Regions from separate parts of the Microbacterium foliorum genome, predicted to be linked through region 2. Evidence: predicted binding sites of a transcription regulator. Region 2 holds the regulator's gene; the other holds the start of a gene.
What was found. Region 2 encodes LexA, which represses DNA repair genes until DNA is damaged. Its sites were predicted from a motif close to TCGAACANNTGTTCGA; they were not measured.

Region 1 (9,086 bases), 1.1 Mb from region 2:
TACTCCTCGCCGTTGCGCATTCCGATCGCCTCGACAGAAAGCCCCTCCGTTGAGGAGCACATCGCGTACATGACGTACGTCTTGCCCGCTCCGTCCATAGGAATGTCGATTCCGCTCGGCTCGGATCCGCTTCGAGCCTGAAGAACGGTCTCGCCTGGCACGAGCTCCCATGACTCGGGAGTGAGGATCGACTCGGAAGGAGCGGCCGAGGACGGCCCAGTCTCTTCCGCCGGAACGGGCGATGGAGTACGCGACGGAGGAGACATCAACGGCGTGCATCCGGTGATGAGCAGCCCCCCGATCAGCAGCGTGAGCGCGATCCGCACCCGTGGCGCGAGCCACAGGGCCCGGCACTGCGCATGCGTTTTCATAATTTCTCTTCTCCGTCGATCGAGATGCCCGTGCGCCTCGTGGCAAACCGTAGCGGGTTGTCGGCACCTCGTCTGTAGGCCGATTGGGGGACAGACGAATGCCCGCCCGCGCTCACGGGTATCGTCACGCGGCGACGTCATAGCGAGCCCGTCCTCCGAGGCGAGGAGTCCGCGCCGGATCGACGTGCGGCGGAGGAATGAGCCAGACCCGCGCGGCGACACCGACACCGTCGACGCTGATGTCCCATCCGTTGTCGTGGATGCGGTGATGACACGACTCACACAGCAGTACGCCGTTGTTCAGATCGGTCGGCCCGGTGTCGCGCTGCCACCACCTGATGTGATGCGCTTTGGTCATCTGGGGCGGGAGGCCGCACATCGCGCATCCACCGTCTCGCTCGACGAGGGCGAGACGTTGCGCCCGCGTGAACAGTCGCTTCTCGCGGCCCCAGTCGAGGATCTCTCCGGCCGAGCCGAGCACCACCGGGATGATCCCGCCACCCGCTGCCATCCGTCGGCAGGTGCTGATGCTCACGGGCTGGTCGCTGCCGTCGATCGTCGCGGCTCCCCGCCCCGAGGTGAGGTCGTCGAGGTTCACGCGCACCACCACTGTCGCGCCGGTCGCCGGCATCCCGCCGTTGTCACAGGCGATCGCATGCTCGCACAGGGCGGTGATGGCGTCGGCCTGGATCATCACCACGGTGCGGTGATCGGCGTCGGCCGCGCCGGGCTCGGGTGCCGTGATCCGCGCCTGGAACGTCGCGGACACGTAGGCCTGGATCGCTGCCCTGATGGGCGCGCTCGACGCGATGTCGGTCTGCAGGTTCAGGTGGAAGGAGCCGTCGCGCTCGAACATGGTGAGGGAGCGACGATCACGCGACTGCTGTTCTTTGGGAGCCACCCCATCGGGGTCGAGCCAGGCTTCGGTGCGGGCGACGAGCGTGCGCACGTCGTCGAGCGTCATCCCCGCGGCGCGAGCGACGAGCAGCCCCTCGGCCTCGTCGACCCGCGCCGCCCCCACCCGGAGGCGAAGCCGGTCGAGCAGTGCGACGATGACCGCGGCGGCTGCCACGGAGATCTCACCCGCGGCGAGCGCTGCCGCCAGGGCGGGGTACTTCGCGGGCAGGGCCTCACCCAGCAGGTTGCTGCGCGGTGCGGCGGCCTGACCCACCGTGATGAGGCGCTTAGCATCGCCCGGCGAACCGCCCGTCGTGGTCGCGATCAGTGCTCCGGCGTTGCGGAATCCCTGCTCCTTGGCCAACCCGTCGGGGCCGAGTTCCGGCCGTGATTCGTGCGCGATCGTCGCCGCGAGTTCGGCGTGGAGCCCGTCGAGACAGCGCTGCACCTCGCCGACCGCGCGATGCGCGTCGAGCAGTTCGGACCGCGAGAGATCGGTGCTTCTCTCCGCATCGGCCCACGCATCGCCGAGGCGCTCGATGGCCTCGAGAAGCGGCGTCAGACGGGTCGTGGTCATGGTCTCAGTTTAGTACATATGTTCTAAACTATGGTCGGAATGCCGGCATGCGCTGCGGCCTCACTCGCCGCGCAATCGCGGCGCCCGCACACTGCGCGACGCCGCCTCCACACTGTGCGACGGCGCCTCCACACTGTGCGACGCCGCCTCCACACCGGGCGCACACGCGTCCCACCACAGCGCGCTGCGGCCTCACTCGCCGCGCACGTGATCCTCACTGCGCAGCCACTCGTCGAATCTGATGCGCCCCTGCCGGGCATCGGCGCCGCCGCGCAGCGCCCCCGACGCGAGCCCCGTGCCGTATGCGCCGGGCAGGCGCGCCCCCACCACGCGCCGGCGCAGACCGTCATACGCGAGCTGCCGTCGGGCGACGTCGAGCAGGATCTCATCGCGCGGACCGACCAGGTCGCTCGCCCGACCGGCCGGCGCACCCTCTGCGACCCGCACCAGATGCGCGCCGACCTCCCGAGCGGCCACCGGCCGCATGAGCAGCCTCGGCAGAAGTGCCACCGGCCCGCGCATCCGCTGGAGCATCTGCCCGGCGAACTCGTGGAACTGCGCCGCTCTCGCGATCGTGAAAGGCACCGGTCCCCTCGCCACCGCCCGCTCCTGTGCGAGCTTGCCCGCGTAGTAGGACGAATCGATCCCGTCGATCCCCACGATCGACAGCGTGACGTGATGCCCGACACCCGCCACCTCCTCCGCAGCGAGCAGAGTGCGGCTCGCCGTCTCGAAGAAGGCGATCGCCTTCGTCGCCGAGAGGGTGGTCGTGTTCGTGGCGTCGATCACGGCATCCGCGCCCTGCAGCGCCGCGACGAGACCCGCGCCCGTGATCACGTCGACACGGCCCACGTCGACACGGCCCACGTCGACACGGCCCACGTCGACACGGCCCACGTCGACACGGCCCACGTCGACACGGCCCACGTCGACGCCGCCCGCGCGCGAGAGCACGACGACCTCATGCCCCGCGGCCCGCGCCTGCGCGACGGCATGCCGACCCACGACACCCGTTCCTCCTGCCACGGCGATCCTCATCCGACTTCCTCTCTGCTCCGGGAACACGCCTTCGCGCGGTGCGTGCGCCCACCGCGCACCCTCCCGCTGTGATGACGGGACGGCCGTCAAGAATGTGAGGCCTCACACGTGCGCACCCTGCGTCGTCATATCCTGCGAAGGCACCCGCGACAGGAAAGCACCGACAGAAAACGCGCGGCAAGAGCCCCCGCGAGCACGAGCACGACCCACGAGCGCGACACAGGACGAGAACACGGCGGATGCCGCACCGGAGGAGACACCCATGGACGACGATCTCGACGACGTCTTCCGCGAACGCCGCCGTCTGCTCGCACTCGGCTACCGGATGACGGGGACGCTGGCGGATGCCGAGGACATCGTGCAGGAGACGTACCTGCGGTGGTATCGGCTCACCGATGTCGAGCGCGAGGGCATCGCGAACCCGGCGGGCTGGCTGACGACCGTCGCCGGCCGCGTCGCGCTCGACCTCCTCGGGTCGGCACGTCGTCGACGCGAGCAGTACGTCGGGCCCTGGCTGCCGGAGCCCGTTCCGACCGATGTGTTCGCCGGGGCGATCGGGGCGCACACGGCGTCGCCCCCGGATCCCCTCGACCGCATCACCCTCGACGACGACGTCTCGACCGCACTGCTCGTGGTGCTCGAGGCGATGACACCCGCCGAACGCGTGGCGTTCGTGATGCACGACGTCTTCGCCGTGCCGTTCGACGAGATCGCCGAGGCGGTCGGCAGATCCTCCGCGGCCGTGCGGCAGCTCGCGGCATCCGCTCGTCGCCACGTGCGCGAGAGCCGGGCGGTCGCGGTTCCTCGCGATGAGCACGATCGGGTCGTCCGCGCGTTCCAGAACGCCACGCGAACCGGCGAGATCGGCGCGCTTCTGCGATTCCTCGCCCCCGACGTCGAGCTCCGCAGCGACGGCGGCGGTGTCGTCAGCGCCGCGCGCAACGTCGTGAGCGGAGCCGACCACGTCGCCCGCTTCCTGCTCGGGATCGCAGCCAAGAGCCCCCGTCTGACGGTGGAGGAACAGCGGTTCGGCGACGGGATCGGCCTGGTGTTCCGCAACGAGGGCGCCGTGCACTCGGTCATGAACCTCCACGTCGAACACGGCGTGATCACCCAGCTGTGGATCGTCCTCAACCCCGCCAAACTGACCCACTGGCGGCCCGCCCTCTGATCCGCTCGTCCTCGCACGGCCCGTCTGCAGGATCGATGCACGGATGCAGGATGGTCGACGAGCTTCGGTCCTGCAGACGTGCGCCGGCCCTGCAGACGGTGCATGCCGGTCCTGCGGACGGTGCATGCCGGCCCCACCACCCGGCGCGCACGGCCCCGCCACCCGGCACGCACGGCCCGCCACACGGCCTCCTGCTAGCGTCGTCCCGTGCGCACCCCCGTGCAGATGCAGGAGACCGATGAGCGACCACCAGATCCGGGATGCCGAGACCGCCGACCTCGAGGCGATCCTCGCGATCTACAACGATGCGGTGCTGCGCACGACCGCCATCTGGAACGATGACGCCGTCGACCTCGCCGACCGCACGGCATGGATGGCCGAGCGCACCGCACGGGGATATCCGGTGCTCGTCGCGGTCGACGACACGGGAGACGGCACCGGAGTGCTGGGCTACGCCACCTTCGGCGACTTCCGTCCGCACCACGGCTTCCGGCACACGGTCGAGCACTCGGTCTATGTCCGCGACGGCGAGCGCGGGCGCGGCATCGGCAGAGCGCTGATGGTCGAGCTGATCGACCGTGCGCGCAGGCTCGGCGTGCACGTGATGGTCGCGGCGGTCGAGAGCGGCAACACCGGCTCGGTCATCATGCACAAGCGCCTCGACTTCCTGCAGGTCGGGCGGATGCCGCAAGTCGGCGCCAAGTTCGATCGCTGGCTCGATCTCACCCTGCTGCAGCTCGTGCTCGACGACCGTCCCTTCCCGGACGAGCTCTCGTGAACGCCCTGCTCTGGCTGGCCGACGCCTTCAACTCGCAGTGGGTGCTGCCCGGCGGCCAGGTGCTGCTGATCCGCGAGGTGGTGGGCAACGTGTTCGGCCTCGCGAGCGCCCTCGGCGGCATGCAGCGCAAGATCTGGGCGTGGCCGGTGGGGATCGTGGGCAACCTGCTGCTGCTCACCGTGTTCCTCGGATCCATCCTGAATCCCGACCACGAGCTGCCCCACCTGCTCGGGCAGGCCGGTCGCCAGGTGATGTTCATCGTCGTCGCGGTCTACGGGTGGGTGCGCTGGCGCCAGGCCGCATCGGACGGCGGGCGCGTGACGCCCCGCTGGGCTCCGAACAGCGCCCGGATCGGCCTCGTGCTGGTCATGGTGATCGGCACGATCGCGCTCACTCCGCTCTTCCGCGCGCTCGGATCGTGGGAGCCAGTCTGGGCGGACGCCTGGACGTTCGTCGGATCCCTGCTCGCCACGTACGGCATGGCCAAAGGTTGGACGGAGTTCTGGCTCATCTGGATAGCCGTCGATGTGGTCGGCGTGCCGCTGCTGTTCAGTTCCGGCTTCTACGCGACCGGCTTCATGTACGTCTTCTACGGCGTCTTCACCGCGGTCGGCTTCGTCGTCTGGTGCCGCGCGCAGGCGAATGCGAAACCTCAGGTCGAGACGATCATGCCCGATCCCCGCCCGATCACCTCGACGGTGAAGACGATCGGCCCGGACCGGGACTGACCAGGCCCCGATTCGCATCGAGCGATCCGCCGGGGACTCCCCCGAATGTGTCGGCACGTGTCGCGCGGCTGGCCGGGCGGCCGATCGGCGGGTTTGCTAGACGCCATGACCCGTCAGATCCGCTTCAACGCCTTCGACATGAACTGCGTCGCCCACCAGTCGTCCGGCCTGTGGCGGCATCCCGATGACCGCTCCCGCCAGTACAACACCCTCTCGTACTGGACGGATCTGGCGAAGCTGCTCGAGAGCGCGACCTTCGACGGCATCTTCATCGCCGACGTCCTGGGCACCTACGACGTCTATGGCGGCACGAACGAGGCGGCGATCCGCAACGGCGCCCAGGTGCCCGTGAACGATCCGATCCTGCTCGTGAGCGCCATGGCCGCCGTCACCGAGCATCTCGGATTCGGCATCACCGCGGGCACCGCGTTCGAACACCCCTACCCGTTCGCGCGCCGCCTGAGCACGCTCGATCACCTCACGAACGGCCGGGTCGGCTGGAACGTCGTCACCGGGTACCTGCCCAGCGCGGCGCGCAACATGGGCCAGACCGACCAGCTCGCCCACGACGACCGCTACGACCACGCCGACGAGTACGTCGAGGTGCTCTACAAGCTGTGGGAGGGGTCGTGGGAAGACGACGCCGTGGTCGAGGACCGCGAACGCGGCATCTTCACCGACCCGGCGAAGGTGCATCCGATCGGCCACGAGGGAAAGCACTTCAGCGTTCCCGGCATCCACATCTCCGAGCCGTCGCCGCAGCGCACTCCGGTGATCTACCAGGCCGGTGCCAGTCCCCGCGGGGTGAAGTTCGCGTCGGAGAACGCCGAGGCGATCTTCGTCGCCGCGCCCTCGAAGGAGGTGCTCGCGGGCACCGTGAAGCGCATCCGCGACGCGCTCGAGGATGCCGGTCGCGACCGCTACGACGCCAAGATCTACACGCTGCTCACGGTGATCACCGGGGCGACGAGCGCGGATGCCGCGGCGAAGCACGCCGAGTACCTCTCGTACGCGAGCCCCGAGGGCGCGCTGACGTTCATGTCGGGCTGGATGGGCGTCGACCTGTCGCAGTACGCCGAGGACGAGCCGGTCGGGAACGTCGAGTCGAACGCCATCCGGTCGGTCCTGCAGCACCTGAAAGAGGAGGCCGACCTCGGTCGCGAATGGACCGTCGGCGACTTCGGCCGCCACAACGCGATCGGCGGCCTCGGCCCGACCGTCGTGGGCTCGGGCGTCGAGATCGCCGACGAACTGCAGTCGTGGGTCGAGGAGACCGACATCGACGGCTTCAACCTCGCCTATGCGGTCACTCCCGGCACCTGGCAGGACGTGATCGAGCACGTCATCCCGGTGCTGCGCGAGCGCGGCGTCTACCCGAACGAGTACACGCCGGGCACGCTGCGTCACAAGCTGCAGGGCAAGGGCGACCGGGTGCAGGACACGCATCGCGCCGCGCGATACCGGGTGGGGGCGAAGACTCCGGTCGCCTGATCAACTGGTCGTGCGAGAGGTCACTCGGCCTTCGAGCTGAAGAGTCCGCGCAGGACGAGGAACACCACGCCCGCGACGACGAGCACGATCGCGAGCTTGGCGATGAACCACAGGATCGAGAACAGCGCGCTGACGATCCACCAGGCGATCACCACGGCGAGGACGACTCCGATGACGGTCCACAGCGAGTTCTTGTTCATGCTTCCAGCCTAGGCGGCAGGACTGACGTCACAGATCCGGATGCTGCGTCGTCAGTACCGGTGAGGCGCATCGGGCGCCTCCCCAGTGAAGGAGACGACGTGTCGCACGTGAACATCGGCAAGATCTACGCAGCCCCGTACCAGGCGATGCTCGAGTTCGCCGCAAAGGCCGCAGAGGCGGGAGCGGATGCCGGGCTCTCGCCGCTGCTCGTGGAGCTGGTCAAGGTTCGCGCCTCGCAGCTCAACGGCTGCGCGTTCTGCCTCAGAATGCACTGCGCCGACGCCGTCGAGGCCGGGGAGACGGCCGACCGCCTCGCGGTGCTCGCGGGCTGGTGGGAATCGCAGTACTTCAGCCCCGAAGAGCAGGCGGCGCTGCAGATCGCCGAGAACGTCACGATCATCGGCGATCCGGGTCGCCTCGCCGACCGGGGAGTCGCGATCGACGGCGTGCTGACCGAGAAGCAGATCGCAGCCGTGACCTGGCTCGTCGTCGTGATCAACAGCTGGAACCGCATCGCGATCAGCAGCCACTACCCGGTGCACGCCTGACGCGACGAGAGGGGTGGGGCGGATGCTGCGGCATCCGCCCTTCCGCATCCGATGCGCCGCCGTCAAGTCCCTTCTCGGGCGATCGGCCGCGGGCGAGACTGCGAGCATGTCTGCACCGACCCTCGTTCCGTCCGCCCTCCATGGCTGCGCCGCCCGCGGCCCGTTGAGCGACGCCGTCATCCGCCGACTGACCGGAACCGACGTCGACGACCTCGGCGCGCGGGCAGAGGTCGCCCTCGCCGCGAGCGACGACATCCTGCGCGACGACGACGTGCAGCTCGCCCTCTTCGTGCTCTACGCCTCGTCGTACGGCTCGCTGCCCGAGCTCGACCCTGCTCTGGAGTGGGATCCGGCGCTGGTCGCCACCCGAGGGCTCGTCGAGCACGCGTTCGAGCGGGCGCTGCGAGCCACGGTTCCGGCTCCTGAGCTGCCCGAACCGACCGTCGACGCGGTCGGCCGCGCGCTGTTCGCCCTCGCCGAGGCGGACACCGGCCCGAGCCTGTCGCGCTACGTCGCGAAGAAGGCGACCGAGGAGCAGATGCGCGAGTTCTTCATGCAGCGCTCGATCTACACACTGCGGGAGGCGGACCCGCACTCCTGGGCGATCCCGCGTCTGCGCGGTCGGGCGAAGGCCGCGCTCGTCGAGATCCAGTCCGACGAGTACGGCGGAGGACGCCCCGACCGCGTGCATGCGACGATCTTCGCTCGCGCGATGCGGGGCGCCGGCCTCGACGACACCTACGGCGGGTACGTCGACGACGTTCCGGCGATCACGCTCGCATCGCTCAACATGATGTCGATGTTCGGCATCAACCGACGACTCGTCGGCGCGATCGTCGGACATCTCGCGGCGTTCGAGATCACTTCGTCGATCCCCAACCGCATGTACGGCGACGGTCTGCGCCGGCTCGGCTTCACCGCGGACGTGACCGAGTACTTCGACGAGCATGTCGAGGCGGATGCCGTGCACGAGCAGATCGCCGCACGTGACCTCGCGGGTGCTCTGGCCGAGGACCGCCCCGAGCTGCTCGAGGACATCATGTTCGGCGCCGCGGCCTGTCTCACCGTCGACGGCTGGGCGGCCGGGCACATGCTCGAGTCGTGGACACGCGGCGAGTCCTCGCTGCGGGAGCGGTCGTCGCGATGATCGGGCCGGAGGAGTCCGTGACGATCACCGCGTATCCCGACGGGCCGCTGCTGGTCAGAGGGGCGGCCGTGATCGAGAACTCCGACGGAGAGCCGATCCCTGTCAGCCGACGCACCGTCGCGCTCTGCCGGTGCGGCCT
Region 2 (9,086 bases):
GCGACACCTCGAAGATCCCGAGACTCGTGCCCGAGGAGGTGCGTGGGGCCGCAGCGGCAGCCGCGCTCACCGCAGTGCAGGAGGTCCAGCGCCAGACGGCTGACCTCTCGGTCGTCCGCGCGGCCCTCAGCGAAGAGCTCAATGCGCAGCGCCGGGCTGCGGCGACGTCGTCCGATGCCGTTCCTCGCGCGTCGGAGACGCCCGAGGCCCAGGCAGCCCCGTCCGACGTGCCCGCATCCTCCGATGTGATCGCGCCCGAGGACGCGGCGGTCCCGACGCAGGCCGCAGTGGGCCCCCGCACGCATCCGATCGTGCTGCCCACCGTGGACGTCGCAGAACTCGGAGTGGCCGATCGGCTCGGCCTGTCCGACGACGGCGCAGATGAAGTGGGGCCCACCTCATGAGAATCGGACTGATCCTGGCCGAGGCTCTCGGCGGACTTCGCCGCAACATCTCGATGGTGATCTCGGTGGTGCTCGTCACCTTCGTCTCGCTCACGTTCGTCGGAGCGGCGATCCTGATGCAGGGCCAGATCGGCACCATGCGGGGCTACTGGACCGAGCGGGCCCAGGTGGCGGTCTACATGTGCTCGGACATCTCCGAGAAGGACACCTGCGTCGACGGCGGGGCCTCCGAAGACCAGGTGAACGCGGTGCGCGCGCAACTCGAGGGTGAGGCGCTGGCACCGCTCATCAGCGAGGTCACCTTCGACTCGAAGGAAGACACCTACGCCAAGCTCGTCGACCAGCTCGGCGAGGACCAGGCCAGCGTCATCACACCCGACCAGGCCTTCGAGGTCTTCTTCGTCACGATGAAGGACCCGGGGCAGTCGCAGGTGATCGCGGAGGCGTTCAACGGCGTCGCCGGTGTCGAGCAGGTGCAGGACCAGCTGCAGTACCTCGAACCGCTGTTCTCTGCGCTCACCGTCGCCACCTACATCGCGGTGGGGATCGCCGTGCTCATGCTGATCGCTGCGATCCTGCTGATCGGCACGACCATCAGGCTGTCGGCGTACGCCAGACGCAAGGAGATCGGGATCATGCGCCTCGTGGGGGCGTCGAACCGGTTCATCCAGACCCCGTTCGTGCTCGAGGGGGTGTTCGCCGCGTTCCTCGGGTCGGTGCTGGCCAGCGCCGCGGTGGTCGCGGGAGTGCACTTCGGCGTCAACGGCTACCTCCGGGGACGCGTGCCGTTCATCACCACCTGGATCGGGATGCAGGATGCCGCGGTCGTGGTGCCCGTCCTCATCGGCATCGGCGTGCTCTTGGCCGCCCTGTCGGCAGGATTCGCGATCCGCAGATGGCTGCGTACCTGAGGTCGCGGCCGGTATAGACTGACAGGCTGTCGTGTGCCCCGGACGGGGCTCGAGAACCACTGCACGACGCGGATCAGGAGAGAAGCATGCCCAGGGAACGCGGGGAGAAGGTCATCGCGACCAATCGTCGCGCACGTCACGACTACACGATCGAGAAGTCGTACGAGGCGGGGATGGTGCTCACCGGCACCGAAGTGAAGTCGCTGCGCCAGGGGCGCGCGAACCTGAGCGACGGCTACGCCTTCGTGAAAGGCAACGAGGTCTTCCTCGACTCCGTGCACATCCCGGAGTACTCGCAGGGTCACTGGACCAACCACGCGTCGAAGCGCGTGCGCAAGCTGCTGCTGCACCGCGAGGAGATCGCGAAGCTCTCCCATGCCGTCTCGGCCGGCGGGTACACGCTGATCCCGCTCAAGCTCTACTTCTCGGACGGACGGGCGAAGGTCGAGATCGCTCTGGCGAAGGGAAAGCGCGAGTACGACAAGCGTCAGACCCTGCGTGAGCGGCAGGACACCCGTGAGGCCGACCGGGCCATGCGGCTGCGCAACCGCGTCGGCGAGTGATCAGTCCGCGGGACTGAACCCGAACACGCGCCCGAGGAAGCGCAGTTCACGCTCGAGCGCATCGACGATGGTCTCGGACGAGCGGAATCCGTGGCCCTCGCCCGGGTACAGCACGTACTCGTGGTCGACGCCGCGTTCTGCCAGCGCATCACGGATGGCCTCGGACTGGGCGGGCGGGACGACGCGATCCTCCGCCCCCTGCATGAGGAGCACCGGCACGTCGATGCGGTCGGCGTGGGTCAGGGGAGACCTCTCGATGTAGAGGTCCTCCGCTTCAGGCAGCGGTCCGACGAGTCCCTCGATGTACGGGGCCTCGAAGTCGTGCGAGTGCGCGCTCAGCATCCGCAGATCGGTGACGCCGTAGCGGCTGATGCCTGCGGCGAAGGTTCCCCCGCGCACGAGCGCCGAGAGCACCGTCCAGCCCCCGGCGGAGCTCCCGCGGATCGCGATGCACGCGGGATCCGCGAGACCCGCATCGGCCAGCCCGCGCGCCGCGGCGATGACATCGTCGACGTCGACGATGCCCCATCCGCCGTCGAGACGCTCACGGTAGGCGCGCCCGTAGCCGCTCGACCCGCCGTAGTTCACGTCGAGCACGCCGATGCCGCGGCTCGTGTAGAACGCGATCGCAGAGGATGCGGCCCCCGTCACATGCGCGGTCGGTCCGCCGTGCACGAGCACGAGATACGGAGGCAGCTCGCCCTCGGGAGCCGTGGCCTCGGGGTGAGCGGGCGGGTAGGCGAAGGCGTGCACGGTGCCGTGAGCGCCGTCGACCACGATCTGAGATGCGGGCGGCATCCAGTCGCGATCGACCGGTCGGCCACCCGCGACCGTCGTCACGACACCGCTGTCCACATCGACGCACCAGACACCGGATGCGGCACGGGAGCTGTCGCCGGAGAGCAGCACACGCGAGCCGGAGACGTCATCGACGCTGACGTGGCCGTCGGCGGGGACGTCCAGCCGGCGCATCCGTCCATCGTGGTCAAGGGCGGCGACCTCGTCGCGGCCCTGTGTGCGTACGAGGACGATGCGGCCGTCCTCCAGCGGCCGATACCAGCGGTTGCCCAACACCCAGAGCCCATAGCCGGTGTCGGCGTCGTCCGTCGCCTCGCCGACGCCGACGGGCTCGCCCTCGGGGTCGAGGTGGTCGAGGCGCTGACGGTACAGGGCCCAGCGGCCGCTGGGGTCGTCGGAGAACAGGAGAGCGTCGTCGCCGTCCCACTCCGGCTGCAGTGCGGCCAGGGTCGGGAGAACGACGCGTCGGGTGCCGTCGGACACGATGAGAGACGCCTGCTGCCAGGGCATGCGCTGAGCGGACCATTCGACCCAGGCGATGCGCGTGCCGTCGGGGGAGAGAGCGGGATGCGCATAGAAAGACGGGCCCTCCGCGACGATCGAGAGTCTCGCGGAGTCCTCCGCGGCCGAGCCGTCCACCGGGATCTCGATGATCGCGCGCCGATGGGGTTCTGACGTCAGGTCCTCGCGCACGGCGAACAGCCGCCCCTGCTGCACGCGAAGGCCGCCGTGGGCGGGGCCAGGCGACGTGAGCGGTGTCGGGGCGTCGCCCGGACTCATCCGGTGCACACGCTGCGTGTCCGCGTCGACGAAGTACAGGGTCCCCGCGGCGTCGGCCGTCCACGCACCGCCGCCGTACTCATGAACGCGGGATCGGGTGCTCCACGGCGCCGGCAGGATCTCTGCGCCCGAGGTGCTGCGCACGGTGCGCCGACCACTCTCGGCCGGGACGCTCTCGCCCCACCAGATCTCGTCTCCCACGAACACGGCGCCGTCGAAACGCGGTGAGGATGCGGCTACGGATGACGGGGAGAAGGGCGATGGCCAGGTACCGAACGGCGACGACATGGAACGAGCCTACGGCGCGTCGGAGAAGACCGCCGTCACACGGCGCGGAGCACGGCGACGACCTTACCGAGCACGACCGACTCGTCGCCGAGGATCGGCTCGAAGGCGGAGTTGCGGGGCAGCAGCCACGTGTGGCCGTCGCGGCGGCGCAGGACCTTGACGGTGGCCTCGCCGTCGAGCATGGCGGCGACGATCTCGCCGTTCTCCGCGCTGTTCTGCGAGCGGATGACCACCCAGTCCCCGTCGCAGATCGCGGCGTCGATCATCGATTCGCCCGAGACCTTGAGCATGAACAGGTCGCCCTTGCCCACGAGCTGACGGGGGAGGGGGAAGATCTCCTCGACCTGCTGGTCTGCGGTGATCGGGACTCCCGCGGCGATGCGGCCGACGAGCGGCACCAGTGCGGCGTCGCCGACGGGGGTCGCGACGTCGTCCGGATTCTCGGTGCCCGAACCGGGGAGGTCGATGAGGACCTCCATGGCGCGCGTCTTGCCGGGATCGCGGCGGAGGTAGCCGCTGAGTTCGAGCTGGCCGAGCTGATGCGTGACGCTCGAGAGCGACTTCAGCCCCACCGCGTCTCCGATCTCGCGCATGCTCGGCGGGTAGCCGTAGCGGCTGATCGATGTCTGGATGACCTCGAGGATCGCCATCTGCTTCGGGCTCAGGCTCTTCCGGCGACGCGTGCGGGGGGCGTCGGACTCGGGGGCGGCGATGTCGCTCATGGTGCTCCTCAGGTGTGCGATCCGGCGTCTCAGTTCGAATGTCGGAGGCCCGTGGTGGGGTGTTGTTATCGAAACCGTATCCGAGAATCACCTCGATCTGGAAGATCTGTTCGAGCGTGTCGAGGGATTCGTGGCCCGGTTTTTCGAAGAACGCTTGACAGATGTTCGAATTCGAAGATAACTTCGGAACGTAGCTTCGCATTCACGGCTCCCGGCCGAGTCGCGAATGCGAACGCTACGCCACCTTCACCGCTCACGCGGTAGATGCAGAGGAGTACGACATGAGCACCATCACCTTCAGCAACGCAGCCATCGTCTCGCCCCGTGCGGCGACGAAGCTCCGGCTGACGGCACGTGGCCGCCGCGTCGTGCTCGCTCTGGCCGCAGTGCCCCTCGCGGCGGGCATCGGGTTCGCCGCGCTGAGCGGCGGCAGCGCCATGGCCTCGGGCGAGCAGGTCGCGACCGCATCTTTCGCCTCGGTCACGGTGATGCCGGGCGACACCCTCTGGTCGATCGCCGAGTCGGTGGCGCCCGGGGCAGACCCGCGCGAGGTCATCGGAGACATCACCCGCCTGAACGCCCTCCGCAGCGGCGCGCTGCAGATCGGCCAGGAGCTGGCGATCCCCGCACAGTACTCGGAGTGAATCGCGGCCGCACAGTCGACCGCTCATTCACCGTCACCTCGGAGTGAGGCGGTCGCGCGCGGCCTACCATGGGAAGGGTGACTGCATCACTCGACGACCTCCCGCTCCGTGACGACCTCCGAGGGCTCACGCCCTATGGTGCCCCGCAGGCTCCGCTGCCGGTGGCGCTGAACGTGAACGAGAACACGCATCCGGTGCCCGATGCGGTGGCGAGCGACATCCTCGACGACATCGCCGTGGCGCTCCGCGACGTCAATCGCTACCCGGATCGTGAGTTCACGACGCTTCGCGATGGCTTCGCGGACTACCTCGGCCACGGCCTGCAGGCTGAGCAGATCTGGGCGGGGAACGGATCGAACGAAGTGCTGCAGCACATCCTGCAGGCTTTCGGCGGTCCCGGTCGCACCGCATTCAGCTTCGCGCCGACCTACTCGATGTACCCGCTGATCGCGCAGGGGACCGGTGCACGCTGGGTCGCAGGCACCCGTCAGCCCGACTACACGATCACCCCCGAAGAAGCGGCAGCCCAGGTGGTCGACACCGATCCGGACGTGATCCTGCTCTGCTCACCGAACAACCCGACGGGTACCCCCCTCGGACTCAACGTGATCGAGGCCGTGTACGAGGTAGCACGTGGCATCGTCGTGGTCGATGAGGCCTACCAGGAGTTCGCTCCGCGGGAGGCGCCCTCCGCGCTGACCCTGCTCGAGGGGCGCCCGCGACTGGCGGTCTCGCGAACCATGAGCAAGGCGTTCGCGTTCGCGGGTGCCCGCGTCGGATATCTGGCTGCGGACCCCGCGTTCATCGATGCGCTGCGGCTCGTCCGCCTTCCCTACCACCTCAGCGCCCTCACACAGGCGGCCGCCGTCGCGGCGCTCCGCAATTCCGAGGTCATGCTCGGTATGGTCGCCGAGATCGTCGAGCAGCGCGATCGCATCTCGGCGACGCTGGAGGCACTCGGCTACACCCCCCATGATTCCTGGTCGAACTTCGTCCTCTTCGGGGGTGTCTCTGAGCCTCGAAAGGTGTGGCAGCAGCTGTACGACCGCGGTGTTCTCGTGCGTGACGTCGGGATCCCCGGACACCTGCGCGTCACCGCCGGAACGGAGGCCGAGACCACGGCATTCCTCGACGCCCTCGCCTCGATAGGATCGGATTCATGAGCATCCCCGCCCCGACACACCGCACCGCCACGCGCGTGCGCAGCACGTCGGAGTCCACCGTCGAACTCGAGCTGAACCTCGACGGAACCGGATCGAGCCGCATCGACACGTCGGTGCCGTTCTTCGACCACATGCTGACGGCGTTCGCGAAGCACTCGCTCACCGACCTCACCGTCCGCGCCTCCGGCGACACGCAGATCGATGCTCACCACACCGTCGAGGACGTCTCGATCGTGCTGGGACAGGCCATCCGCGAAGCTCTCGGCGACAAGTCGGGGATCTCCCGTTACGGCGACGCCCTCGTCCCGCTCGATGAGGCTCTCGCCCAGGCCGTGGTCGACATCTCGGGGCGTCCCTACCTCGTGCACACCGGCGAGCCGGCCGGGTTCGAGCACCACCTGATCGGCGGGCACTTCACCGGGTCGCTCGTCAGGCACACGTTCGAGGCGATCGCCTTCAATGCCGGTCTGACCGTGCATGTACGTGTCCTCGGCGGGCGCGACCCGCATCACATCGCCGAGGCCGAGTACAAGGCGTTCGCTCGGGCCTTCCGCCAGGCGAAGGCCCTCGACCCGCTGGTCGACGGGGTGCCGTCGACGAAGGGAGCGCTGTGAGCGGCGCGCCCAGGGTCGCCGTCTTCGACTACGAGTCAGGAAACGTCCACTCCGCGGTGAAGGCTCTCGTCGCCGCGGGCGCCGATGCCGTCCTCACGCGCGATCGCAAGGAGGCGACGGAGGCCGACGGTCTGCTCGTCCCCGGCGTGGGGGCGTTCCAGGCTGTCCGTGAGGCGCTCCATGCTCACGGCGGCGACGAGATCATCGACCGGCGCCTCGCCGGAGGACGCCCCGTGCTGGGCATCTGCGTCGGGATGCAGGTTCTCTTCGCCCACGGGGTCGAGCGTGGACACGATGCGGAGGGGCTCGGCGAATGGCCGGGCGCCGTCACGGAGCTCAACGCGCCGGTGCTGCCGCACATGGGATGGAACACCGTCGAGCCCGGTGCCGATTCCGTGCTGTTCCGCGGCATCGAGCAGGAGCGCTTCTACTTCGTGCACTCCTACGCCGCCCAGTCCTGGGAGCTCGACGTGATCCCGCCGTTCCCGCAGCCGGTTCTCACCTGGTCGACGTACGGCGATTCGTTCCTCGCCGCTGTCGAGAACGGTCCGCTCTCCGCGACGCAGTTCCACCCGGAGAAGTCCGGCGAGGCGGGGATCCAGCTGCTCCGCAACTGGGTCGGCAGCCTGCGCGGCTGAGCCACACCGTTCGGCATCCGCCTTCGGCATCCGCGTGTCGCGGGAGTCGCAGGGGCGCGCGCGTTTGACGGGTCGTCCGACCCGCACGCGTCGTGCAGGAGTCAGAACCCTCGCGCCACCGCGGCGGCGGCGGAGAGCCACGCGCGCTGAGTGGGTGCTGCCAGCGCGCGGAGCCGCAGGTGCCCGTCGACCATCTCCCGGTCGAACGGGATGTCCACGACCTCTCGAGCGAGGGAGCGGTATCCGGCGACGACCTCGGAGACATCCGCAGACGACGCCTTCGGGTCGGCCTGGCTGACGACGACGACGGACTCGCGTGCGAGGCGGGCCGACCGCTCGTCGCGATCTTCCAGGGCTTCGAGCAGGAGAGCGCCGGCCTCGGCATGGTCGTCCCGTGTGGTCGTCGCGACGACGATCTGGTCGGCGAGATCGATCATCCGCAACCACATGGGGTCGGATTCGTCGTTGCCGGAGTCGATGATGATCAGGCGATAGAACTTCGCGGCCACCGCATGGATGGCATCGACGTCGGTGGGGCTCAGCCGATTCTCGTGCGCGAGGCGGATCGGCTTGGACCGCAGGACGTCGTACTTCTCCTGCGGCTGGTGGTGCACGAAGTGCGCCAGATCGGCGGACTGCCCCTGTGCCCCGAGCAGCCGCTGCGTCTGCGGCAGCAGTTCGAGCAGGGTCCTGTCGTGCGCCCCTGTCTCGGTGCGCCAGCCGAGCGTGCCGCGGGTCTGGTTGTTGTCCCAGGCCAGCACTCCGGCACCGCCGTACTGGGCGAAGACCGCCGAGAGCAGGACCGTGGCGGGCGTCTTGCCCGCGCCTCCCTTGCCGTTGACGATCGCGACGGTGCGAGGGCCGGGCCAATGCCGACTGACGGCATGCTCGTCTTCACGCACCGCGCGTTCCCGGGAGTCGGGACCCAGGGAGAAGCCCACGCGGTTCAGGAAGCCCCGCGCACCGCGACGAGCGGGTTCCTCACGTCGCTCGTCCTGCAGGAAGGAACGACGCTCGACGCCCTGCTCGCGCTGCTGGCGTCTGGATGATGAGGAGCTCTCCGGGGCGGCGACGGGGCTGGCGGGCCCGGCGGGCCCAGCCGCGGGGCCGGCGGGCGCGGCCCGGGGCGCCGGGGGCGTGGGCGGCGCGACGATGTCGTCCGGCGACGTGTGCGACGCGGGGGCGTAGGTCGGCACCTGCTCCGGCGCATGAGCCGGGGCCGCGGGGTGAGCCGGGGCCGGAGCCGGAGCCGGAGCCGGTGCATGAGCGGGAGCCGGTGCCGGAGCCGGAGCTGAAGTCGGGGCCGGTGCCGGAGTGACGGCCCGTGCCGGTGCAGATGATGCCGGTGCGGAGGCCGGGGAGGTGAAGGTCGGCGATGCCGGAGGCGCAGACGGCACCGGGGGAGTGGGAGGAGTCACCGCGGTGGCGGGTGAGGGCGCCGATGGCTCGAAGGCCACCGCCGAGGCGGGGGCGCCAGGAGGCGCCGGCAGCACGGGAGCGGGAGAGCTCGGCACCGGGGGGAGGGCGATCGCCGGCGTCGTCCGATCGGCAGCAGCCCCGG

Region 1: the regulator LexA is predicted to act here: its motif matches at 1,856-1,871, upstream of DXT68_RS16410 (HNH endonuclease signature motif containing protein).

Annotation. Positions count from the first base shown of each region.
Region 1 covers NZ_CP031425.1:3,478,155-3,487,240, forward strand. Annotated here, with positions in the region: gene DXT68_RS17030 (hypothetical protein) at 1-20, opposite strand, end outside; gene DXT68_RS16410 (HNH endonuclease signature motif containing protein) at 496-1,845, opposite strand; gene DXT68_RS16415 (SDR family oxidoreductase) at 2,038-2,883, opposite strand; gene sigJ (RNA polymerase sigma factor SigJ) at 3,146-4,054, shown strand; gene DXT68_RS16425 (GNAT family N-acetyltransferase) at 4,293-4,832, shown strand; gene pnuC (nicotinamide riboside transporter PnuC) at 4,829-5,560, shown strand; gene DXT68_RS16435 (LLM class flavin-dependent oxidoreductase) at 5,666-7,051, shown strand; gene DXT68_RS16440 (hypothetical protein) at 7,072-7,251, opposite strand; gene DXT68_RS16445 (carboxymuconolactone decarboxylase family protein) at 7,351-7,800, shown strand; gene DXT68_RS16450 (iron-containing redox enzyme family protein) at 7,907-8,947, shown strand; gene DXT68_RS16455 (CDGSH iron-sulfur domain-containing protein) at 8,944-9,086, shown strand, end outside.
Region 2 covers NZ_CP031425.1:2,354,332-2,363,417, reverse strand. Annotated here, with positions in the region: gene ftsE (cell division ATP-binding protein FtsE) at 1-404, shown strand, start outside; gene ftsX (permease-like cell division protein FtsX) at 401-1,315, shown strand; gene smpB (SsrA-binding protein SmpB) at 1,402-1,878, shown strand; gene DXT68_RS11130 (S9 family peptidase) at 1,879-3,744, opposite strand; gene lexA (transcriptional repressor LexA) at 3,780-4,466, opposite strand; gene DXT68_RS11120 (LysM peptidoglycan-binding domain-containing protein) at 4,748-5,110, shown strand; gene DXT68_RS11115 (histidinol-phosphate transaminase) at 5,179-6,273, shown strand; gene hisB (imidazoleglycerol-phosphate dehydratase HisB) at 6,270-6,887, shown strand; gene hisH (imidazole glycerol phosphate synthase subunit HisH) at 6,884-7,525, shown strand; gene DXT68_RS11100 (MinD/ParA family ATP-binding protein) at 7,627-9,086, opposite strand, start outside.